3 regions of the Prescottella sp. R16 genome follow, and region 1 is predicted to be linked to each of the others. Evidence: riboswitches for the same ligand, from Rfam matches in the RefSeq annotation. Region 1 holds a riboswitch; each other region holds the start of a gene.

What was found. Region 1 has a riboswitch for thiamine pyrophosphate ahead of thiO (glycine oxidase ThiO). Riboswitches for the same ligand answer to the same signal wherever they lie in the genome.
Region 2: another riboswitch for thiamine pyrophosphate. It lies ahead of Q5696_RS07050 (TenA family protein); the one in region 1 lies ahead of thiO (glycine oxidase ThiO).
Region 3: another riboswitch for thiamine pyrophosphate. It lies ahead of Q5696_RS05680 (3-oxoacyl-ACP reductase); the one in region 1 lies ahead of thiO (glycine oxidase ThiO).

Annotation. Positions count from the first base shown of each region.
Region 1 is NZ_CP130943.1:3,824,909-3,832,995, forward strand. It holds gene Q5696_RS17965 (M20/M25/M40 family metallo-hydrolase) at 1-993, opposite strand, end outside; gene Q5696_RS17970 (ABC transporter permease) at 1,071-1,823, opposite strand; gene Q5696_RS17975 (ABC transporter ATP-binding protein) at 1,820-2,767, opposite strand; gene Q5696_RS17980 (pentapeptide repeat-containing protein) at 2,905-3,444, opposite strand; gene Q5696_RS17985 (thiazole synthase) at 3,554-4,303, opposite strand; gene thiS (sulfur carrier protein ThiS) at 4,305-4,529, opposite strand; gene thiO (glycine oxidase ThiO) at 4,526-5,605, opposite strand; TPP riboswitch at 5,594-5,718, opposite strand; gene thiE (thiamine phosphate synthase) at 5,745-6,431, shown strand; gene Q5696_RS18005 (hypothetical protein) at 6,440-6,871, opposite strand; gene Q5696_RS18010 (glycosyltransferase 87 family protein) at 6,899-8,087, opposite strand, start outside.
Region 2 is NZ_CP130943.1:1,483,483-1,491,569, reverse strand. It holds gene Q5696_RS07055 (carboxylesterase/lipase family protein) at 2-1,570, opposite strand; TPP riboswitch at 1,669-1,766, shown strand; gene Q5696_RS07050 (TenA family protein) at 1,760-2,494, shown strand; gene Q5696_RS07045 (ABC transporter substrate-binding protein) at 2,500-3,513, shown strand; gene Q5696_RS07040 (ABC transporter permease) at 3,497-4,282, shown strand; gene Q5696_RS07035 (ABC transporter ATP-binding protein) at 4,275-5,012, shown strand; gene Q5696_RS07030 (chymotrypsin family serine protease) at 5,214-5,936, shown strand; gene Q5696_RS07025 (FAD-binding protein) at 6,015-7,553, opposite strand; gene Q5696_RS07020 (uracil-DNA glycosylase) at 7,662-8,087, opposite strand, start outside.
Region 3 is NZ_CP130943.1:1,195,179-1,203,265, forward strand. It holds gene Q5696_RS05650 (peptide chain release factor 3) at 1-320, opposite strand, end outside; gene Q5696_RS05655 (fatty acyl-AMP ligase) at 469-2,097, shown strand; gene Q5696_RS05660 (hypothetical protein) at 2,238-2,399, opposite strand; gene Q5696_RS05665 (Ltp family lipoprotein) at 2,760-3,104, shown strand; gene Q5696_RS05670 (hypothetical protein) at 3,199-3,687, shown strand; gene Q5696_RS05675 (LLM class flavin-dependent oxidoreductase) at 3,754-5,067, opposite strand; gene Q5696_RS05680 (3-oxoacyl-ACP reductase) at 5,067-5,831, opposite strand; TPP riboswitch at 5,884-5,976, opposite strand; gene pth (aminoacyl-tRNA hydrolase) at 6,102-6,680, opposite strand; gene Q5696_RS05690 (50S ribosomal protein L25/general stress protein Ctc) at 6,769-7,353, opposite strand; gene Q5696_RS05695 (FAD-dependent oxidoreductase) at 7,561-8,087, opposite strand, start outside.

The sequences.
Region 1 (8,087 bases):
ATACAGCGCGATGTCGGCGCGGGCCGCGTCGTCCAGACCCGCCACGTACGCCTCGGAGCCGACGAGCCCCACCTCCTCGGCACCCCAGAACGCGAACCGCACCGCGTTCGTGGCCTCCGGCGACACCCCGAGCGCCCGCGCCGACGCGAGCAGCGCCGCCACCCCGGAACCGTTGTCGTCGACGCCGGGCCCGTCCGGCACCGAATCCAGGTGGGCGCCCGCCATCACGACGTTGCCGTCGTCCCCGGTCCGGGTCTGCGCGATCACGTTGCGGGACACCGCCGATTCCGTCGTGGTGTCCAGAACGAGGGTGACGTCGACGGTGTCCGGTGCACCGCGCAGTGCCGCGCCGTCGGTCTTCGTGACGGCGGCGGACGGGATACGGGCGTCGTCGCGTCCGCCGAGAGTGCCGCCGATGAGGTCCTCGTCGACGTTGTCGGCGACGAGGATCGCCGCCGCCCCGCGATCCGCGGCCACCTGCTGTTTCCGTGTGAACGGGCAGCCGCCACGGTCGGCGAGTACGACGGCACCGGCCACGTCGAGGCCGTCGTAGCCGCCCGCGTCGCAGCCGGACGCCTCCCCCGGCGGCACCGGCACCAGCCGCGCGGTCAGGCCGCCCGGCGGGGTGGACGGCGAGTACCCGAGTGCCGTCACCGGCACGTCGCGGCCGGCCACCCGCAACTGCTCGGTGTGCACGGTGAACGTGTCGACCGTGAACTCCGGTGTGTCCACATCGAATCCGGCGTCCTCGAGCTGCCCGACGACATAGTCGACGCTCGCGTCGTAGCCGGGTGTCCCGACGGCCCGGTTGCCGTCGTGCTCGTCCGCGATGCGCTGCAACTGCTCCAGATCACCGAACGCCGCGCCGAGGTCGACGGCCGCGGCCAGGCCGGGCCCGTCCACGGGCGCGTCGACGCCGTCGGGGTCGCTGCACCCGGTCACCAGCCCGGTCACCAGCAGCAACCCGAGGATGCCTGCCGCCACGGTGCGCATGCCGCGACGGTACCGGACGACGAAGCGCCCGACCGGAAATCGATTCCGGCCGGGCGCTTCGTGGCTCAGTCGTGTCCTCAGGCGTCGCGCTTGTTCACGACGACGAGGGACGCACCGAAGACGATCGCGACGAACACCGCGAAGTAGAGCAGCCCGCCCCACGGCCCCCAGTGGAAGCTGCCGTTCCCGCTGCCGCTGAGGAAGTGGGACGCATTGTTGAACGGCCCGAACTCGACGAAGTAGTGGCCCACCTTGGGGATGAGGGTGCCCATGCTCTCGAGGACGAGCGGCCACAACAGCAGCAGCGCGATGGCGCCGGCCGACTGGCGCAGCAGCGTACCGACCCCGACCGCGAGGACCGCCAGGAGCGCGTAGTAGATCGGGATGCCGAACAGTTCGCGGAGGCTGTCGCCGTCCGACAGCGACAGCGACAGGCCGGACATGGCCTGCGCGACCAGGAACGACAGCAACGCGATGACGAGGCCGAGCACCGCGGCGACGACGGCGAGCAGCAGGGCCTTGCCGCCGATGACGCGGGTGCGGTCGGGGATCGCCTGGAACGTGGTGCGGATGACCCCGAACCGGTATTCGGTGGTGACGGCCAGCGCCGCCATGATCATGATCAGCATCGACCCGAACTGGGCGGCACCGAGTTGGGTGAAGGCGACCGAGAACTCGCCCATCGAGTCGTCGCCGTCCCGCAGCATCGCCTTGAACGCGACACCCATGATCGCCGCGAAGCCGACACTGACGGCTACCGCGATGAGGCTGCACCAGATCGGCGACTTGGTGGATGTGAGCTTGATGCGCTCGGCATTCAACACGCTCATCGGAGCGCACCTCCCTGGGTCTGCGGAACAGTCTGCGCGTGGTACTGGACGTCGTCGCCGGTGAGCTTCATGAAGGCCTCCTCGAGCGAACCGCGCTGCGACGACAGTTCGTGCAGCACGATGCCGTTGGCGCCGGCGAGTGTGCCGACGTCCTCGGTGCGCGCCCCGGACACCAGCAGCGCCGGCTGGTGGTCGGTACCCGCATCGACCCGGACCGTGAGACCCTGCCCGGCGAGAAGCCCCTGCAGTGCCTCGAGTTGCGGGCTGCGCACCCGCACCGACGATTCGGAGGCCCGCTCGACGAAGTCCCGGACGCTGGTGTCCGCGATGAGGCGGCCACGGCCGATCACGACGAGATGTTCTGCGGTGAGCGACATCTCGGACAGCAGATGGCTCGATACGAGGACGGTGCGCCCCTCCGCGGCGAGGCTCTGCATGAACGTGCGGATCCACACGATGCCCTCGGGGTCGAGACCGTTGACGGGCTCGTCGAACAGCAGCACCTTCGGGTCGCCGAGCAGCGCACCGGCCAGACCGAGTCGCTGCGACATGCCGAGCGAGAATCCGCCGGCCTTCTTTCCGGCCACCTCGGTGAGCCCGACCAGACGCAGCACCTCGTCGACCCGTGACTTGGGCAGCGAGTTCGCGGCGGCCATCCACTGCAGGTGCGCCTTCGCCGACCGGTTGGGGTGCACCCACTTGGCGTCGAGCAGCGCGCCCACAGTGCGCAACGGCTGCTTCAACCGGTGGTAGGGCACACCCCCGATCGTTGCGGTACCCGACGTCGGCGCGTCGAGACCGAGGATCATCCGCATGGTCGTCGATTTGCCGGCACCGTTCGGGCCGAGGAAGCCGGTGACGATACCCGGCTTCACGGAGAACGTGAGATCGTCCACCGCTTTCGTCGACCCGTAGGTCTTCGTCAGTCCCCTCACTTCAATCATGGGGACCACTCTGCCCGAAACATCCCCTCCCGCGCATCGGACCACGGTCGATTCCAGGGTCATCCCCGAGGATGACCCGACCCTGACCCCGACCCCGAGACTCCTCGGGGTCGGGGCGGTCCCGGACCCGGGACGGGTCAGACGCGGATCATGCCGTCCGGCATCGTCACATCGGTGAGGTCGGCGCCGGAGACGTCGGCGGTCTCGAGCACCGCGCCGGTCAGATCGGCGTGCGCGAGGTACGCCCCCGAAAGTCTGGCCCCGGTGAGATCGGCGTCCTCGAGATGCACCCCGGTCATGTACGCCCCGGACAGGTCGGCGCCCGCCAGGTTGGCGCGCGCCATGTACGTCGACGTCAGGAACGACAGCGTCAGGACCGCGCCGGTGAGGATCGCATTGGTCAGGTACGCGTTGGTGAAGTCGGCGTCCGCGGCGACCGCCCCGGTGAGGTTGGCACCCGTCAGGTTCGCACCGCCGAGTTCCGCGGACCGCAGGTCCGCCCCCGACAGATCGATGCCCGCCATGTTGGCGCCCGTCAGGTTCGCACCGGCGAGATCCGCACCGGACAGGTTCAGCCCGTGCAGATCCGGTGCGTCGGGCAATTCGTCCCGCCGGGCGTTCCACGCCACGACATCCGAGCGCAGCAGGTCGAGGAGATCGGTACTCAACGTCGTCATGGCAGGCCCTCCCGGCACTGGAACCAACGGAGCAGACGCTTCCGAGCCTAACCCGAAAACCGCGAAACCGCGCCGACCCTGCGAGTTCGGCGCGGTTTCGCGGGTCGGCTCACATCGGGGACGACGCCTGCGCCCAGAACCGCTTGGGGATGCGTCCGGCCCGGCGGGCCTCGTGGCCGGCGACGACGGCGGAGCGCATCGCCGACGCCATGAGCGCCGGATCCTTCGCCCGGGTGACGGCGGTCGCGAGCAGGACCGCGTCGCACCCGAGTTCCATCGCCAGGGTGGCGTCGCTCGCGGTGCCGATCCCGGCGTCGAGGATCACCGGGACGTTCGCGGCCTCGACGATCATCTCGATGTGGTGCGGGTTGGAGATGCCCAGGCCGGTGCCGATCGGCGAGCCGAGCGGCATGACGGCGGCGCAGCCGACGTCCTCGAGGCGCTTCGCGAGGACGGGGTCGTCGGTGGTGTAGGGCAGCACGACGAACCCGTCGTCCACCAACTGTTCTGCGGCGCTGACCAGTTCGATGGCGTCGGGCAGCAGGGTGCGCTCGTCGGCGATGACCTCGAGTTTCACCCAGTCGGTTTCGAGGGCCTCGCGGCCGAGTTGCGCGGTGAGCACGGCCTCGGCGGCGCCGCGGCAGCCCGCGGTGTTGGGCAGCGGTGCGATGTCGAGGCGGCGCAGCAGGTCGATCACGCCGGTACCACCGGCCGCGTCGATGCGGCGCATCGCGACGGTGGTCAGTTCGGTACCGGACGCGACGAGCGCTTCCTCGAGGACCGCGAGGTTCGCGGCGCCACCGGTGCCCATGATCAGTCGGGAGCCGAACACCCGTCCGGCGATCGTCAACTTGTCCATGTCAGCCACCCTGCACCGCCGTGAGGATCTCGATTTCCCAACCGCGGCCGACGTTCTCGTTCCAGCGTCCACGCGGGAACACCGCCCCGTCGACGGCGACGGCGATACCGCGCTGCGGCAGGTCCAGTTTCTCCAGCAGATCCGTCACGGTCAGCGGACCGTCGAATTCCCGGTCCTCGCCGTTGACGGTGATCCCGATCAGCTCACTCATTCCAACCTCGCTCATGCCATCATCACACGTGAAAAACGTTCGGGGGAAGCAGCTTCCGCCTCCTGCAGAGGCGCGCCGTCCAGGATCGCGACCACCGCGTCGGCGGTCAGCGGTGTCATGAGGACACCGTTGCGGCCGTGCCCGGTCGCGAGGACCACCCGATCGGACGCCCGGCCGACGATCGGCAGGTTGTCCGGGCTCATCGGCCGCAGACCGGCTTTCGCCTCGTACAGCTCGTACTCACCGATCGCGGGCATCAGCGCCTCGGCGTCGGCGATGAGGTCGCGCACCCCGGCGACCGTGACCTGGGTGTCGTAGCCGTGTTCGTATTGTGTTGCGCCGACGACGATTCCGTCGGCCCGTGGCACGAGGTACGACGGCCGCCCGTGCACAGTACCGCGGATGGTGCGGCTCGGTGCGGGGGTGACGCCGGGGCGGGCACGCAGCCGCAGGATCTCCCCCTTGACGGGGCGCACCGGTAGTCCCGGCCACAGCTGCGCGGCGTGCGATCCGGCGGCGAGTACCACCTGGTCGGTGGTGAGCTCGTCGAGGTCGGTGACCGAACGTTCGACCAGTTCGACGCCCGCTTCGACGGCCGCGGTCCGCAGCGCCTGCACGAGCAGCCGGTTGTCGACGGCCTGTTCGGTGGGGGCGTGCAGCGCCAGCCGGATGCCCCGTCCCAGCGACGGTTCGAGTTCCCGGATCTGCGCCCGGTTCAGCACCGCCAGCTCGTGGCCCTGCGCAGCCGCGAATTCGGCGATCGTGTGCAGGTCGGCGGCGTCGGCGGCGTCGAGTGCGACGGTCAGCGAATCGTCGGACGTGAACAGCCGTACGCCGGCGATGCGTTCGAGTTCGCCGCCGAAGTCGGGCCACCGCTGCAGCGACGCCGCCCCGAACGCGAGCGCGGCCTCCTCACCGGGCCAGCCCTCGGACAGGGGGGCGAGCATGCCGCCGGCCACCCACGACGCGCCCGAACCGATTGCGGGGTCGTACAGGGTCACCGTCCACCCACGGCCCGCAGCCCGCCACGCGACGGACAGGCCGACGACACCGCCGCCGACGACGGAAAGGGTTCGAGTCACTGTTTCCACCTCACTCCCTGCGCCGGCATGATCCGGATCAGGTATGACGGTCGGGACCGGCAGGTCCCCTCTCAGCCCCGCGCACCGATATCTGCGCTCCTGGGACTCCCGTGTTGATTCGTCCGCGGTAAAGACTACCGTTCGACGTGTGGAAGCCTCCGACACACACTTCACCCCGCGGGAACGCCTCTCCGGCGCTCGCCTGTACCTGTGCACCGATGCCCGCCGCGACACCGGCGACCTGGCGCAGTTCGTCGACGCCGCCCTCGCCGGCGGTGTCGACATCGTCCAGCTCCGGGACAAGGGGTCGGCGGGCGAACGCGAGTTCGGCCCGCTCGACGTGAAGGAAGAGCTGGCGGCGCTCGCGGTGATCGGGGCGGCGACCCGTCGGCACGGTGCGCTGCTCGCGGTCAACGACCGCGCCGACATCGCGCTCGCGGCGGGCGCCGACGTCCTGCATCTGGGGCAGAACGATCTGCCGGTGCACTATGCGCGGCGAATCGTCGGCCCCGACGTGGTGATCGGCCGGTCCACCAACAATCGGGCGCAGGCGAGCCTGGCGGCGATCGAGGACGACGTCGACTACTTCTGCACCGGCCCGGTGTGGGCGACGCCCACCAAGCCGGGGCGGACGGCGTCGGGCCTGGACCTGGTGCGCAGCACCGCCGACGCGGAGCCGACCCGGCCGTGGTTCGCAATCGGCGGCGTCGACGAGGAGCGGCTGCCGGAGGTACTGGCGGCGGGCGCGTCCCGCATCGTCGTGGTGCGGGCGATCACCGCCGCGGACGATCCGGAGGCCGCCGCGCGGGCGCTGTCGGACGCCCTGCGCGGCTGACCTTCGGGTCAGCAGTCTCCGGTGATGCCCTTGTCGACGGCCTTCTCGATGAGGTCGCGGCTCTCGGCGGGCATGTCCTCCCACGTCGCGGTGGAGGGGTCGAGGGTCGGCTGGCCGACGGCCTCGGCCTGCTGGTTGTAGGCGGCCACCCACACGCCCGAGTTGGACTTGAGTTCGCCGAGGAACTCGTCGCCCTTCGCGGCCCGGTCGAAGGACTCGCCCGCGGTCTCCGCCTGCTGCTCCGACACGTCGAGGTAGGTCAGGACCTGCGTGCACATGGCCGAGACGGCGGTGTCGAGGAGGTCGTCGCCGGTCGATTCGGCGGCGGCGGGCCGGTCGGCGGACGTGGTGGCGGGGTCGGCGGCCTCCTCGCTGTTGCTGCATCCGGTGAGGACGAGCACGGCGGCGGGGACGACGGCGATCAGGTGGCGCATCTTCATGCCGGACATGGTGACAGGCCGTCCGAGTCAGGCGTCCGACGGGTACCTACCGACCGGTGTTCTCCCCCGGAAGGCGATCGCGGCGGTCCCGATCAGGATCGCGACGTAGAGCAGCGGGTAGACGTTGACGAAGATCTTGGTGAACGTCCACCACGGGGGGTACAGGAACAGGCCCACCACGACGACGTGCTCGTCCCACCGGTAGGGCCAGGCTCCGGCGGCGAGGTAGACGACGAGCGCCGCCGCCCACCAGCGGGGATTGTTCGCGGCGCGGTGCACGATCCACACCAGCAGCGGTACCAGCCACACCCAGTGGTGGCTCCACGAGAACGGTGACACGGCGGCCGCGGTGAGGCCGGCGAGAGTCACCGCGAGGAGTCGTTCCCCGCGGGCGTGCAGCCGCACCACGATCCACATGCTGACGGCGACGACGACGGCCGAGCACACCAGCCACAGCAGCACGGGGGCGTCCCGGCCCAGCACGTGGGCGATGGCTCCGCGGATCGACTGGTTCGACGGGTGCGTGTCCGGGGCGATGCGGGTGGATTCGAAGAACGTCTTCGTCCAGTACTGGCGGGAATCGTCCGGCAGCAGCAGCCAGCTCACCCCGACCGTCGCCGCGATCGTGACGACGGCGACGGCGGCGGCCCGCCATCGACGCAGGACGAGGTAGTAGAGGACGAAGTAGGCGGGCGTCAGTTTGATGCCGGCGGCGATACCGATTCCGACGCCCTTGAGCCGGCTGTGGTCGCCGCGGGAGACGTCCCACAGCACGAGCGCCAACAGCACCAGGTTGATCTGCCCGTAGAACAGGGTGGTGCGGACGGGTTCGAGGAACGTGCACGCGAGTGCCAGCAGCCCGGAGGTGGCCACCGTCGCCCCGGTGACCCGTTCACCGAGCATCCGCCGGCACGCCACCACGATCACGGCCAGCAGCGCCAGGTTCGCGGCCATCCAGATGTACTTGTCCGAGTCGAGGGGCAGCAACCCGAACGGCAGGAACACCAGCGTCGAGAACGGGGTGTACGTGTAGAGCAGGCCGTAGACGACGGGCTGGGTGTACAGCGGCAGATCCGCCATGACGTGCCGGGCACCGTCGCGGTAGACGTCCAGATCGGTGCCGCCGGCGAAGATTCCGATCTGCGGTGCCCACGGCGACACGGTCGTGAACACGAGCACCACCGACACGATCGCCCACAGGGCGAGGACGACGGTG
Region 2 (8,087 bases), 2.2 Mb from region 1:
TTCAGCTGAACCCCATCACCTCGTCCCCCCACGCGATCCGCATGTCGTGGTCGGGGTCGACGACGACGCTGTCGTGGTTGTCGATCAGCAGCGTCGACCGGGTGCCCTCGGTGTAGGGGGGCCAGTGTTTGGACCCGTCGAGGGCTGCGGGAACGGCGTGCCGCGCGAACGCGAGCCAGCGGCGCTGCACGCGTCCCGCCACCTCGAGTGTGCTCTTGCGGCCACCGAGCCAGAACGTCGGGTCGGGGTTGAGGGTGCCGAAATTGCCGAACACGTAGGGCAATTCGGTGGCGTGCCCCGCCCCGACCCGCGCCGCCTTGAGCATCGGGGTGGCGTGGTCGAACCGGTACATCCACGTCGGGGAGTGCCGGCTGTGCGCGTCGGCCACCCACAGCACCGGCATCCGGAACGCCGCGTCCCGCGACAGCGCCAGTACCCCACGGGATTTCGTCGCATCCGGGTAGGCGGCGGCGATCTCGGCGAGCCGCTCCGGCGACAGATCCGGGTTGTCCTCGGCCAGCCCCGTGAACATCTGCTGCACGGCCTCCGAACTGACCGGCAGCAGCGGCGAGCGCATGAACTTGAAGATCGACGCCTCGTCCTTGTTGGAGCCGATGATGAGCGGAATCCGGTGCGAGAGCCCCTTCTGGAATGCCGCCACCGGGTAGTGCGGCACCAGATCACGATCCACGACGGGCGCCATCGCGAGCGTGCCCGGCACCCGGGTGGGGATCTCGTCGACGAGCAGGTCCCCAGCCTTCACCAGGTCGTCGACCGGCATACCGATCAGGTCCCCGGCCCCCTCGGCCGGCAGGTCCAGCAGTTCCAGATAGCGGCGGGCGACGGTCGCAGCCCGCTCGGCGCCGTACACCGACGTCGCGGGCGGGCTCTGCACGATGGCCCGATGGAACAGGCCCTCGGCCCGCGGCACCGTCATCAGCGTCGTGATCGATCCGCCGCCCGACGACTCCCCGAACAGTGTCACCGCACCCGGGTCGCCGCCGAATGCCGCGATGTTGTCGCGTACCCACTCCAGGACCGCGATCTGGTCCCGCAACCCGAGATTCGACTCGAATGTCCGGTTCGCCGTCGACAGCGACGACAGATCCAGGAAACCCAGTGCCCCGAGCCGGTAGTTGAACGTCACGAGCACGATGTCGCCGCGTTCGACGAGCAGGCGACCGTCGTAGACGGCCTGCGCCGACGAGCCCAGGCAGTACGCGCCGCCGTGGATCCACACCATCACCGGACGCGGCTCACCGTCCGGGGGCGGTGCCCACACGTTGACGGTCAGGCAGTCCTCGTCGATCCGCATCGACGGATCGAGCGGTACCGACGTGTCGTGTCCCTGCGGCGCCATCGCCCCGAACACCGCGCAGTCGAGGACGTCGCTCCACGGCTCCGGCGGCCGTGGGCTGCGGAACCGCAGGTCGCCGACCGGAGGCGCGGCGTACGGGATGCCCTTCCAGGCGACGACGGCGCCGTCACCGTGCCCGCGAACCGGGCCGTACGTCGTGTCGGCGACGACCGTGCCGGGCCGCTCGGAGCGGCCGGCGTCGAGTACGTCCACTGGTTCCACGGCCCGACCTCCTGACCTTCCGGGTGCCCACCGGCCCCCTGGGCTGCCGTCTGCCAACGTACCAATCCGGCGGTGCTATGGTCGGCTCGTTCACCGACACGGGGTGCTCCGCACAGAGCGGGGCTGAGATCACACCCGGAGAACCTGCTCAGGTAATGCTGACGAAGGGATGTCACGGCGATGACGACGCCTGTCCACGACATATCTGTATCCACCCCTGCATCCGCCGACGGCGGACGCTTCACCGATCTGCTGTGGGAGCGCACTGCGTCCCTGCGGGCCGAGATCGACGACATGGAGTTCCTGCGGCGGCTCGGTGACGGCACGCTGCCGCTCGACGTGTTCCGCACCTACATCGAGCAGGACTCGCTGTATCTCGCCGAGTACGCGAAGGCGCTCGCGCTGCTCGCCGCCAAGTCCCCGGACCCGCAGACCTCGGCGTTCTGGGCGACGTCGGCGGCGACGGCCGCCGTCGTCGAATCGGAGCTGCACGAGAACCTGCTCTCCGGCGGACTTCTCCCGGAAAGCACTGAGACACTGCAACATTCATCGGCCTGCCTCGGATACGTGTCGTATCTGACGGCGACCGCGGCCACCGAACCGTACCCGGTGGGGGCGGCCGCGGTGCTGCCGTGCTTCTGGATCTACGCCGTCGTCGGACGACGTCTCGCCGCGAGCGCACACGACGTGCTCGCTGCCGATCCGTCGCACCCGTACGCGCAGTGGGTCACCACGTACGACGACCCGGCATTCCACGAATCCGTCGACACCGCACGACGGTTGGTGGACGCGGCCGCCGACGCCGCCACCGGTGAGCAGCGCGACGCGATGATCCGCGCCTTCGTGAACGCGGCCCGCTACGAGTTCCTGTTCTGGGACACCGCGCTGCACCCGCAGCCGTGGCCCGCGTCGTGAGCGCGATGTCGCGGCTGCGCCGCGCCCTGGCGACGTCGGCGATCGTGGTGGCGGCGGTGGGTGTTCTCACCGGGTGCACGGCGTCGGGCGAGTCCGACGACACGATCCGGTTCGCCCTGGACTGGACGCCGAACACCAACCACACCGGTCTGTTCGTGGCGTTGCAGGAGGGCTGGTTCGCGGACGCCGGCCTGGACGTGCAGGTGCTGCCGTACAACAACACCGCCCCCGACACCCTCGTCGACGCCGGCAACGCCGAGTTCGGGATCAGCTTCCAGGACTCGGCGACGTTCGCCCGGGCCGCCGGCGCGCAGACCGTGTCGGTGCTCGCGCCGATGCAGCACTGGGCCACTGGCATCGGCGTCAAGGCCGATCGGGCCGACCTCGCGAGCCCGAAGGATCTCGACGGCAGGACCTACGCCGGGTTCGGCGATCCGGGCGAGCGGGAGACGCTGCGTCAGGTGATCCGGAACGACGGCGGCACAGGCGATTTCGACACGGTCGTGCTCGGCACGTCGGCGTACGAGGCGGTGTACGGCGGGCAGGCCGACTTCACGGTGTCGTACTTCGCGTGGGAGGGCATCGAGGCCGAGCACCGCGGCACCCCGATGCGCTACTTCCACTACACCGACTTCGGTTTCCCGGACGCATACGCGATCGTCGTCAACGGCAACGAGAAGTGGCTCGCCGAGCATCCCGAGCAGGCCCGCGCATTCGTGCAGGCGCTGCAACGGGGCTATCAGACGGCCGCCGACGATCCCGATCGCGGCGCGCAGGCCCTCATCGACGCCAACCCGGGTGTCTTCACCGACGAGGCCCTCGTCCGCGAGAGCCAGCGGATGCTCGCCGCCGACTACATGCTGGACGCGGACGGACGGGTCGGTACCCAGAGGCTCGACCAGTGGGCCGGCTACTCCGGATTCCTGTTCCGACACGGCCTGCTCGCCGGCCCGGACGGCGCGCCGCTGACCGTCGAACCGGACTGGTCGACGTACTTCACCGATGAGTACCTCGCGTAGCACCGCGCGCCGACTGCTCCCCGCGGCCGTCGTCGCGGCGCTGCTGGTCGCCGCGTGGCAGATCTATGTGAGCGTCAGCGGGATCCGCCCGCAGGTGCTGCCCTCACCGGCCCGGGTGCTCGGTCAGGGCTGGTCGCACCGTGACGACATCGCCGTCCACGCGTGGGCGACGCTGCAGGTGACGCTGCTCGGGTTCGCGGTGTCGCTCGTGGTGGCCTGGGCGCTCGCGATCCTCGTCGACTTCTCCCCGTGGCTGCGGCGGGCCCTCGTGCCGCTGTTCGTGGTCTCGCAGACACTGCCGATCATCGCGATCGCACCACTGATGATCATCTGGTTCGGTTTCGGGGTGCTGCCGAAGATCCTCGTGATCGCACTCGTGACGTTCTTCCCGATGGCGATCGGGCTGATCGAGGGCTTCGCGTCCACCGACCGGGACGCCGGCGCACTGCTGCGCAGCATGGGCGCGTCCCGGTGGCAGCAGTTCCGGTTGGTGCGGCTGCCGTCGGCACTCCCCCGGTTCTTCACCGCGCTGCGCATCGGCATCACGTACGCCGTCGTCGGCGCGGTGTTCGCCGAATACGTCGGTGCCACCGCCGGGCTCGGCATCTACATGAGCGTGCAGAAGAACTCGTTCCGCACCGACCTCGTGCTGGCGGCCGTGCTCGTGACCGCGGCGATCAGCGTCGCGCTGTACCTGTGCACGTTCGCGATCGAGCGGGTCGTGGCGCCCTGGATCCGTCACACCTCCGGAGGACACCGCCATGACTGAGCCGATCGTCGCCCTGTCGTCCGTCACCAAGTCGTTCGGCCCGCGCCGCGTGCTCGACGGCATCGACCTGACCGTCCGGCCCGGCGAATTCGTGTCGGTGATCGGGCCGAGCGGCTGCGGCAAGAGCACCCTGTTCGCCGTCGTCGCCGGACTCGAGACGGCGGATACCGGCACCGCGACCGCCCCGACGTGCGCCCACATGCCGCAGAAGGATCTGCTGCTGCCGTGGCGTTCGATCCTCGACAACACCACCCTCGGCCTCGAGGTGCAGCGGATCCCGCGCAAGCAGGCCCGGGCCCGGGCGGCGGCACTGTTCCCCCGCTTCGGGCTCGCCGGCTTCGAGGACGCGCGCCCGCACGAACTGTCCGGTGGTATGCGGCAACGCGCGGCCCTGCTGCGCACCGTCGTCCAGGACCGCCCGGTGCTGCTGTTGGACGAGCCCTTCGGCGCTCTCGACTCCCTCACCCGTACCGAGATGCAGACCTGGCTGCAGGACGTGTGGCTCCAGGACCGGTGGACCGTACTGATGATCACCCACGACGTCCGTGAGGCCGTGTTCCTGTCCGACCGCGTGATCGTGCTGTCCGACCGGCCGGCGACCGTGCGCCGCGACGTCGTCGTCGATCTGCCCCGGCCCCGGGACCTGTCGATCGTCACGTCCCCCGAGTTCGCGGCGATCGAGGGCGAGTTGATCGCGCTCCTGCGGCGCACGACCCCGGTGCACAGTTAGGGAGCACCGGAACTCGTCGACCACGCACGTCGCACGAAACCTCTTGCGTCACAATAGGAAACGGTCGGTTCTCTCGATCCGGAACCACCCGTTGCCGCCCCTCGACGGATCGATACATCCCCGTTACCCTTTTGTTGCGGCGCAGTCGTCGGAAGGCGACGTTTCCCGCGCCGGTCAGTACGCAGTAACGAGGTATCCCCGATGGGCAATCGGTCGTCGTCCGTCCAGCGAATCCTGTCGACGGCACTCGTCGCCGTCGCGGCACTCACCCCCGCCCTGGCGATCACCCGGTCGGCGGCGGCAGCACCCCCCAGCCCCGGGACCGTCTCGAACGGCATCGCCTGGACCGCGAAACCCGATGCGGGTCCGGCGAACCCGGGCGCGGTGCCGGACTACTGCACACTCGGCGCCGTCGGCACCGACATCCTCGGCAACAAGATCGCCCTCTCGGCGGGGCACTGCGTCTCCACCGCCGCGGGCGGCGCCGCCGACTATCCGGACGGCGCGGCCGTCTACCGGTTCGGCCCGTCCGGGACCGGCACCCCGATCGGCACGATCGCCTACCGCGACCCGCGCATCGACTACGTCGTGATCACCCTGAGTCCGGACATCGTCCTGTCCGCGACCGGCCCCGACGTGCGGATCGACGGCATCGGCACTCCCACCCTCGACGGCACCCTGTGCAAGGCCGGCGCCCGCACGGGCGTCACGTGCGGCCCGGTCCTCGCGCAGGCCGCCACCCGGATCGCCTCCGCTGTCGCCGCGAACGGCGGCGACAGCGGAGGCCCCGCCTACATCGACGGCGACCGACTCGTCGGCATGGTCCGCGGCCCGTTCGAATTCATCGACATCGGCGCCGTCCTCGCCGGCATCGCCGCCCAGCCGAATCCGATCGGCAAGGGCTTCACCGTGACCGACAACTGATCCGCCGGGCGAACAGCCGAAACGCCACGCGCCCCGCCGCCGGGAAACCGGCAGCGGGGCGCGTGGGTGCGTTACGGCCTACTTGCCGACGATGTCCATCACGGCGAGGTGGCTGAACAGCATGGAGGTGCCGATGGGGTTGCCGCCACCGGGGTAGACGTAGCCGCTGGGGGCGGCCATCGTGTTACCGGCCGCGTACAGGCCCTGGATCGGGTTGCCCGAGGTGTCGAGGACGCGCGCCGCGGTGTCGGTGCGCAGGCCGCCCTTGGTGCCGAGGTCGGAGATGCCGAAGGCGGCCGCATGGAACGGACCCTGCTCGATCGGGATGAGCGCCGGGCCGCCACCGGTGAAGGCGCGATCGTAGGCTTCGTCGCCGCGACCGAAGTCCTCGTCGACGTCGTTCGCGGCCATCGCGTTGAAACGCTCGACCGTCGCGAGCAGGTTGTCGGCCGGGATACCGATCTTCGCGGCCAACTCCTCGAGCGTGTCGGCCGTGTGCCACAGGCCGGCGTCGACGTACTTCTCGGTCTCGACCATCGAGACGTTCGAGGCCCCCACCGGGGGACGCTCGCCCGCGCGGTCGTCGTAGATCATCCAGTACGGCAGCGTGACCGAGCCGTCCTCCATGCCCGCGATGATGTCGCGGCCGAGACGGTCGTAGGGCGCGTACTCGTTGACGAAGCGCTTGCCGTCCTGGTTGACGAAGATGCCGCCGGTGAAGCACAGCGCGAACGCCGAACGCCCGTCCGGGTGTGTCAGACCGGGCGACCACCAGGCCTGATCCATGAGGTCGGTGTCGGCGCCGACGGCGATACCGGCCTGGTGCGCCTGGCCGATGTTGCCCCACGGACCCATCGTGTCGCGGGCGACGCCCGGGACACCGTACTTCTGGCGCAGTTCGTCGTTGCCCTCGAAGCCACCCGTGGCCAGGACGACACCCTTGCGGGCGCGGATCGCGACCTGCTCGCCGTCGCGCTCGACGATGGCACCGGCGACGGCGCCGTCCTCGACGACCAGTTCGACCAGCGGGGTGTTCAGGTTCAGCTTCGCGTTCGGGTACTTGCCGATGGCCTTGAGGAACCGACCGACCAGGGCTCGGCCACCGATCAGCATCTCGGGCAGGTCCGCGCCGAGGCGATCGAAGTCGAGGGGCCCACGAATCTGCGTGTGCAGGTCCCCGACCTCGGAGATCGGCAGCGGGCTCGGGATGGTGTGCCGCTGTCCGTCGTTGCGGGCCTTGGGGGCCTTGCCGAAGTAGTCCGGCCACGGGTACGTGGCGAACTGCAGGTCGTCGTCCTGCTCCAGGTACGCGACCAGCGGGCCGCCGCCCTTGACGTAGGTGTCCTGCAGCTCGCGCGGAGTCCGGTCGCCGACGACCGCGTGGTAGTACTCGAGCGCGTCCTCGATCGTGTCGTCGACGCCGGCACGCTTCAGGACGGGGTTGCACGGGAACCAGAAGCCGCCGCCACCGGAGTAGGCGGTGGTGCCACCGAACTTGTCGGTCGCCTCGACGAGGATCACGTCGAGTCCCTCACGGGCCGCGGTGTAGGCACCGGTGACGCCACCCGCACCCGAGCCCGCCACCAGCACGTCACATTCTTCGTTCCAGACGACCATCACTGCACCTTTCCCGGACGACGCCGTCGACAATCGTCGACGCGAAGGTGATGGTGCCACGGAGACCGGGAGCCCCTCAGGGTTCGTCCCGCTCAGAGGACACCCGATTCAACGACCGGACCCGCCGCACCCCCAACCGAGACCGGCCAGATCACGGGCCCGGGAGAACACGTCGTCGAGCATCTGTTCGGTGAGCCGCCCGGTGAACGTGTTCTGCTGGCTCGGGTGGTAGCAGCCGATCACGGTGAGAGCCTTGCCGCCCGCCGTGTGCACGACGGTGGTGGCGCCGTGCCCGAACGTCGGTTTCGGGACGGGAACAGTGCCGCCGGAGTGCCGGATCGCGCGCAGGGTGGCGTCCCATCCGTACGTGCCGAGTGCGACGACGGCCCGCACGAACGGCAGCACGTCGGCGAGTTCGGCGTCCAACCAGCCCGCGCAGCAGTCGCGTTCGGTGACGGTCGGTTTGTTGTCCGGCGGTGCGCAGCGGACCGTCGAGATCATCCGGGCACCGAACAGTTTCTGTCCGTCGCCGGC
Region 3 (8,087 bases), 1.9 Mb from region 1:
GAGTGGTAGTTGAACTGCAGTGCCGTCGACGACACCGAGATGCCGCGGGCCTTCTCCATCTCCATCCAGTCCGACACCGTCGACTTGCGGCCGGCCTTGCCGTGGACGGCGCCGGCCTCGGAGATCTTCTTCGCGTGCAGCGCGAGGGCCTCGGTGAGCGTGGACTTACCGGCGTCGGGGTGGGCGATGACGGCGAACGTGCGGCGACGGGCCGCTTCGGCCGCGAGGGACTTCGGGGCGGTCCCGCCGGGGGTCTCGGTTCCTGGGGTGACCGCCTTCTCGGCGGTGTCGATGTCGGCCGAGTCGGGCGCGCTGGTCAACGGTGAACCTCTCGAGGGTCGGATTCGGGGCCGCTACCAGGGTACTCGGGAGCTCGGACGCGGTAACAGGTCGGCACCGCTTGCGGATATACGGATCGGAGATCGCCACACCGTCGTAGTGTCCGCACTGGACCGGCAGGAGCTTCTCATGAGCATGTTCACCGACGAGATGTATGCCACGGCCGCGACCAGTTCGCAGGCCCTGATCACAGGTGAGCCGGACGCCCCCCTGACCCAGAGTTGGGGCGAGGTGCATGCGATCGCCCGGCGCATGGCCGGTGCGCTGGCCGCTGCCGGGATCGGGCGGGGTGACGCGATCGGGGTGCTGGCGGGGATGCCGGTCGACATCGCACCGGCCTGCCAGGCGATCTGGATGCGCGGCGGCTCGGTGACGATGCTGCATCAGCCGACACCGCGCACCGACCTGCAGGTGTGGGCGCAGGACACCGAGACGGTGGTCGGAATGATCTCGGCGGCCGCGGTGATCGTCGGAGCCCCGTTCGAGGCGGCGGCACCGGTCCTCGCCGAGCGCGGCATCACCGTCGTCACGATCGACGCGATGCGCGAAGGTCCGGACATCGACCCGCTCGAGACGGCCGAGTCGGACATCGCGCTGCGGCAGTTGACGTCCGGCTCCACCGGCTCGCCCAAGGCCGTGCAGCTCACGCACGGCAACTTCTACGCCAACGCGTACGCGATGATCGACCGGCTCAAGGTCAGTCCCGAGCGGGACGTGATGATCAGCTGGCTGCCGCTGTTCCACGACATGGGCATGATCGGGTTCCTCACGGTACCCATGCAGATCGGCGCCACCACCGTCCACATCACGCCGCTCGATTTCCTGAAGGCGCCGCTGCTGTGGGCCGAGCTGATGGGCAAGTATCGCGGAACTGTCACGGCTGCACCGAATTTCGCGTACTCGCTGTTGGCGCGTCGGCTCGCGCAGGCGCCGGCGGGGGAGTACGACCTGTCGTCGATGCGATGCCTGCTCAACGGTGCCGAACCCGTGGACCCGGACACGATGGTCGCGTTGGCCGACGCCGGAACCCGGTTCGGGCTCGATCCGGCCGCGCTGGCGCCGACGTACGGGATGGCGGAGGTGACACTCGCGGTGTCGGTGCCCGAACCCGGTGTCGGTCTCGTCGTCGACCGCGTCGATCCGGACCTTCTCGAGGCGGGCGGTCTTGCAGTGCAGTCGAATCGGAGCAACGCCCGACCGCTCGCAACCCTCGGCCGGCTGGTTCCGGGACTGGAGGGGCGGGTCGTGGCCCGGGACGGACTCGAGTTGCCGCGGCGTGCCGTCGGCATCATCGAACTGCGCGGAAAATCCGTCACCCCAGGATATCTCACGGCCGACGGGCCGGTCGAAACCCAGGACGACGACGGCTGGATCGACACCGGCGACATCGGCTATTTCACCGAGGACGGGCTCGTGGTGGTGTGCGGACGCGTCAAGGACGTCATCATCATGGGCGGGCGCAACATCTATCCCACCGACATCGAACGCGCCGCTGGATCCGTCGCGGGTGTGCGCCCCGGTAATGCCGTCGCGATCCGACTCGACGCCGGTGACAAGCGTGAAAGTTTCGCTGTTGCAGTCGAAACCAACGCCATCGACGACCCCGACGAGGTGCGCCGCATCGAACGCGACGTGGCCCGCGCCATCGTCTCCGACGTCGGCGTCCGCCCCCGCACCGTCGCCGTCCTCGGACCCGGCGCCATCCCCAAGACCTCGTCGGGGAAACTACGGCGGTCGAGTTCGATCACACTGCTGTGAATCGGGGTCTTTGCCGCGACCGCCCTGTTGTGTCATCTTGACCGGGCCGAGCCGCAGGGGGCGCATCGGCGCAGGGAATGACACGGGGGTCCCGGTGTTCGCTGTCAACGGGTCAGAGCTGTCTGTGCTTCGCATCGAGGTCAGCGTCGGGGCTTGATGAGGAGTGCGCCCGTCGCTGCGATCGCCACGAATATCACGGTGAGGGCCATCGTCCACTGACCGACGAGTGCTGCTCCGAACACGATGGAGCCGAGGGCTCCGATCGTGCCGACGACCAGTAGGAGCGCACTGATCAAGGTCATGAGGTGATTCTCTCCATTCGACAACTGATCCGCCAGCATGACGGACGGATGCCGCAAGGTTGTGGTGCCGGGGCGATGCCGGCGTCGTCACCGATGGTTCTGCGTTGATGCAGCACCTCTTTGAGCGAGTCTGCGAGTTCCGACAACACGATCCCGGCTCATCGACAGCCCCGGCAGCTACTCGGCACGGGCTGATCGTCCATGGGCCCGTTACGTGACAGGGCCCGGAAAATAGGTCCGATATCGGAACTTGTTGTTGCACTGGATTTGTCGGATCAATGCAGTACATTCTTCGTATCCCGCCCTCGGTGTCGCACATTTGTTCATGCGCGGCTCACCCCTGAACAGAGGAAATACCCGATGAACGAGAACAAGTGGAGCGCAACTCCGATGGCACCCATGGCTGCCGATCCGCAGCTCAGCTCCGGTCAGCGGAACGCGGTCTGGTCCGCCCAGCAGTACTTGGAATCGGCGGCGTTCTCCCGAAGCGGGTTGATCGGGCAACTCGAGTACGACGGCTTCTCCACCGCAGAGGCGACATACGGAGTGGACAGCTGGATTGTGGACTGGAACGAGCAGGCAACGCTGAGTGCCCGGCAGTACCTCGGGACGATGCCGTTCTCCCAGAGGGGGCTGATCGAGCAGTTGCAGTACGACGGCTTCACCAGCGCGCAGGCCCAGTACGGGGTCAACGCAGCCTACTGACACGACGGGGCGTCCGAGGGGTGTCGGACTTCACTGCCACAATCACCTGGACCAGGAGGCCACCGGGCCTCCGCCCAGTTGGATCGGGAAGGCCATGAACACTGTCCGCCCCTATCTCCGCGTCGTCGCCGGCTTCTTCGCCGCCGTGTGTACGTGGATTGCGATCGTCGACCTCATTCTTCTCGACGTCGGCTCGGCCGTGATCTCCCTGCTGTTCGCGGCCGGTCTCTGGTATCTCGCTGTCGGCCGCCCGATCCGTGACCGCCGTGCCCGCACCGAAGCCGATGCCGCTGCCCTTGCCGCCCGCGCCCAGGCCGGGCACGAAGCGTTCCTCGCCGGTGACACCGCGGCCGCGTTCGCCCCGCCACCCGAACCGGCGCCGAGGAAGCCGATCCGCAAGGGTGTCGTGATCGCTTCGGCCGTCGCGGCACTGCTCGTCCTCGTCGGCATCATCGGTGACATCGGTGACGGCCTCGACAGCAGCTCGAGCACCACACCGTCCTCGAAACCCGCCACGCCCGCACCTGTCTCCGATCCGGAACCGGACAGCGTCACCCCGCAGGAGCTGATGCCGACCCCGTAGCGGGACTGCCGCAACGGCGAACCCGGAGACTGCTCGTAGCGGAGGCTGCTACGAGCAGTCTCCGGGTCACCGGACGGTCGGCCTACCCGAGCCCAGGCTGTCCCGGAGTGTCGTGCCAGGGTATTCGGAGCGGAAAAGGTTGCGGCGCTGCAGTTCCGGAACCACCAGGTCGACGAAATCGTCGAGGGACGCCGGGTAGGTGGGGCACATCAGATTGAAGCCGTCGCACGCCCCCGACCGAAACCATTCCTCGATCCGGTCGGCGATCGTCTCCGGCGTCCCGATCATCGTGGCGTGGCCGCCGCCCGCCGCAAGATAGCCCAACAGTTCCCGCAGGGTCGGACGCCTACTGGAGATGATCCGCTGCACCGTCGAGTAGCGGCCCTGCGGGCCCGTGAACTCCTCGACGGGAGGCAGGTCCGCCACTGCCGCATCGAGATCGTGCCCGGTGTAGTCTTGGCCGGTGAACACTCCCAGCTGCGCGATCGCCGCATCCACGTCGAGGAGGGCGTCCAGTTCCGCTTTCTTCGCCAGCGCCTCCTCCTCGGTGCGGCCGACGTAGGTCACCAAGCCCGGCAGGATCGCCACGGTCCGAGGATCACGTCCCGCAGCAGCGATCCTGGCCCGCACATCGGATGCGTACTCCACTGCGGCAGGCAGATCCCACGCCACCGAATAGACGGCCTCGGCATGCCGTGCTGCGAGCGTGCGCCCGGCATCGGAGGCCCCCGCCTGGAACAACACCGGCCGGCCCTGCACGCACCGCGGCACCGTCAACGGCCCGTCCACGCGGAAGAACCGGCCACGGTGGTCGACCCGGGAGATGTCGCCGGCATCGAGATAGCGGCCCGACGACCGGTCGATCACCAGCGCGTCCTCGCCCCACGAATCCCACAGTGCCAGTAGGACGTCGATGAACTCCTCGGCGCGAGAATAACGCTCCTCGTGGTCCGGTAGCCGGTCGAAACCGTGATTGCGTGCCTCGGTGTCGAACATCGACGTCACAATGTTCGCCCCGGCCCGCCCGGAACTGATGTGATCGAGCGATGCGAGTAGTCGGGCCGCATGGAACGGGGTGTAGAAACTCGACGACACCGTGGTCACGAGGCCGATCCGCTCGGTGGCTCGGGCCATCGCCGCCAGCGCGGTCAACGGTTCGAGGAACCAGGTGGTGCCGGCCGTGTACTCCGGGTCGACGCTGTGACCGTCGGCGAAGAACACCGCGTCCAGGTGTCCCCGCTCCGCCGTGCGGGCCAGCTCTTCGAAGAAGGAGATGTCGCCGATCCGTTCGGCGCACGAATCCGGGTGCCGCCACGCCGCCGAATGATGCCCGACACCGTAGAGGAACGCGTTGAGGTGCAGGGTGCGCTGCTCGGCCATCAGTTCATCACCAGGCCGCCGTCGACCACCAGGTTCTGTCCCGTGACCGCCCGGGCCCAGTCGGAGGCGAAGAACAGGACCGCGGCCGCGATGTCGGCGGGCGTGGTCACCTTGCGCAGCGGCGTCGACGACGCGATCAGATCGAACACCGCTTCCGGGGTGGCGGCCGATGCGTCCGTGGTGCGCAGCAGCCCGCCCGACACCATGTTGACGCGGATGCCGTCGGGTCCGAGATCCGCGGCGAAGGTGCGTGTCAACGACAGCAGCGCGGCCTTCGCGGCCGTGTAGTCGTGGTAGGGCACCACCGGATGCTGAAACAGATTGGTGCCGATGTTGATCACAGATCCGCCCGAGGCTTCACGCATGCCCGGGACGGCGGCCTGGATCGTGTTCACGGCACCCTTGACGATGCCGTCGAACTGGGCGGTGAACGCCTCTCCACCGATCCTGTCGGCCTTCTCCCGCGCATCCCCGTTGAACAGGAAATCCGGCAGCGCATTGTTGACCACGGTGGTCACCGGACGCCCGAAATACTCACGAGCGGTTGCGAACATGGCGTCGACCTGTGCGCGATCCGTGACGTCCGCAGCGATCGCGACGGCACGGTCCGCGCCGATCGTCGCAGCGATTTCACGGGCGTTGTCCGCGCTCGAACGGTAGTTGACGACGACGGCAGCGCCTTCGTCGGCGAACGCTTCGACGATGTGGCGGCCCAGGCCCCGGCCGGCTCCGGTGACGAGGACCAGGTGTTCGTTGATGTGCATGGTGTTCCTTCCCCAGGATAGGGAAGGGTTGCGTGACCTCGACGGCACCGAACCGTCGACGGCTCGGCATCCCTTCGCTCGTATGATCGAGATCAGGTTCGACGGGTGTTCTCTCAGCCGATGAACGGCACCCCGTGTCGAGTCCTGGGGTCAGGTTACCTGTTCTGATCTTGTTTGCCACCGCCGGTTCCGGCCCCTCGGGGCGAGTTCGCGCATGTCGAGGTGGCGGGGATTCCGGGGAGTGGGGAACACGGTATGTGTGCGACAGCCTCAGTGCAGCCGGTTCTGTGCCGCTTCCAGGCCGAGCTGGAGGACGAGTTCGACGGCGTCGGCGGCTTCTTCGCAGACGAGGTCGAGTTCCTTGCGTTCGACACTGGAGAACGGTTTGAGGACGTAGTCGGCGGGATCTTGGCGGCCGGGGGGCCGGCCGATGCCGACGCGGGTCCGCAGATAGTCCTTGGTGGCAAGGGATTTGCTGATCGAACGCAACCCGTTGTGGCCGCCTTCACCGCCGCCCTGCTTGAGCCGGACGGTGCCGAAGTCGAGGTCCAGTTCGTCGTGGACGACGACGATGGAGTCGGGTTTCACGGAGAAGAAGCGGGCAAGCCCGGCGACGGGGCCGCCGGACAGGTTCATGTAGGTGCGCGGTTTGGCGAGGATCACCTGGCGGCCGGCGAGCCGGGTCTGGACGATCTCGGCGCCGCTGCGCTTGTGGGCGCTGAACTTGCCGCCGACCCGTCCCGCGAGAACGTCGGCGACCATGAAGCCGATGTTGTGTCGGGTCTTCTCGTACTGGGGTCCGGGATTGCCCAGTCCGACGACGATCGCGGTACCGGTCTCGTCACTCACAGCTGCAGGTGTCCTTTCCGAACGACAGCGGCGTGCCGAGCCCGAACGGGGCTCGGCACGCCGCTGTGCGTGAAGCGGGGGAAGGCGATCAGGCCTCGGCCTCGGCCTCTTCGGCGGCCGGCTCGGCAGCCTGTGCGGCGACGACGTTCACGAGCAGCAGATCCGCGTCGTCGGCGAGGGTGGCACCCTGGGGCAGCGTCAGGCCGCCGGCCAGGAACTGTGCGCCGACCTCGGCGCCCTCGACCGAGATCTCGATCGAGTCGGGGATGTGCAGGGCCTCGACCTCGAGCTTGACGGTCGAGATCTCCTCGTTGAGGAGGCCGCCGGGGGCGAGGAGACCGGTGATGACGATCGGGACCTCGACCGAGACCTTCTCGCCCTTCTTGACGATCAGCAGGTCGGAGTGCTCGATGTGGCGGCGGATCGGGTGGACGACGACCGACTTGGTCAGCGCCAGCTGCTCCGTGCCGTCGACATCGAGGGTGAGGACGGCGTTGGTGCCGTGTGCACGCAGGATCGCGGCGAACTCCCGGGCCGGGAGGTTCAGGTGCTGCGGGTCGGTGCCGTGGCCGTACAGCACGGCGGGAACCTGACCGTCACGGCGGGCGCGACGGGCGGCACCCTTACCGAACTCGGTGCGGACGGACGCTACGAGACGATTCTCGTCGGACATGAAAACGGCTCCTACAACTCGCGTGAGATCTTCGTTGAACAGTCGTTCGTCGCGGCGAGGGCGGACGGACACGAACGACCGGAGCGCAAGCTCTACGAAGCCGTGGCCGCGTCGATCACGGTGACTGTGCGGTGCGCGCAGTTCCCTCGCCGAGACAACTCGAAACACCTTACCGGACGACGCGGCCCCTGTCAGCTCCGGCCCCGGTCAGCCGCGGGCTGCGGCGATTCCGGCGCGACGACCGAAGAAGCTGCCGTCCCCGAGGGACGTGCCCGACGCGTAGCCACCGGCGCAGACGCCGGAGGTGCAGCGGCCGGCCGCGAACAGGCCGGGGATCGGCTCACCGGAGACGTGCAGCACCTCGGAGTCGGTGTTGGTGCGCAGGCCGCCGAGGGTGAAGCCGCCGGTCATGCCGCGCAGGTCGATCGCGGCGACGGGGGAGCCGATCGGCTTGACCCACTCGGTCTTCTTGCCGAACAGCGGATCCTCGCCGTTCTCGGCGTGCCGGTTGTAGACGTCGACGGTGGCCTGCAGGGCACCCGCGGGCAGCCCCATCTCGGCTTCGAGTTCCTCGACGGTCTCGGCGACCCACTTGGGCTGGTGACGCAGCTGCGGGCTCGACGTCGGGCGGGTCATGCCCTCCTCGTACGCCGCCTCGTCGATCACGAGGAACGCCTCGTTGTGGTTCTCGTACAGCGTCGCCTGCCCGACGCGGCCCGGGTAGGTGTCCTCGT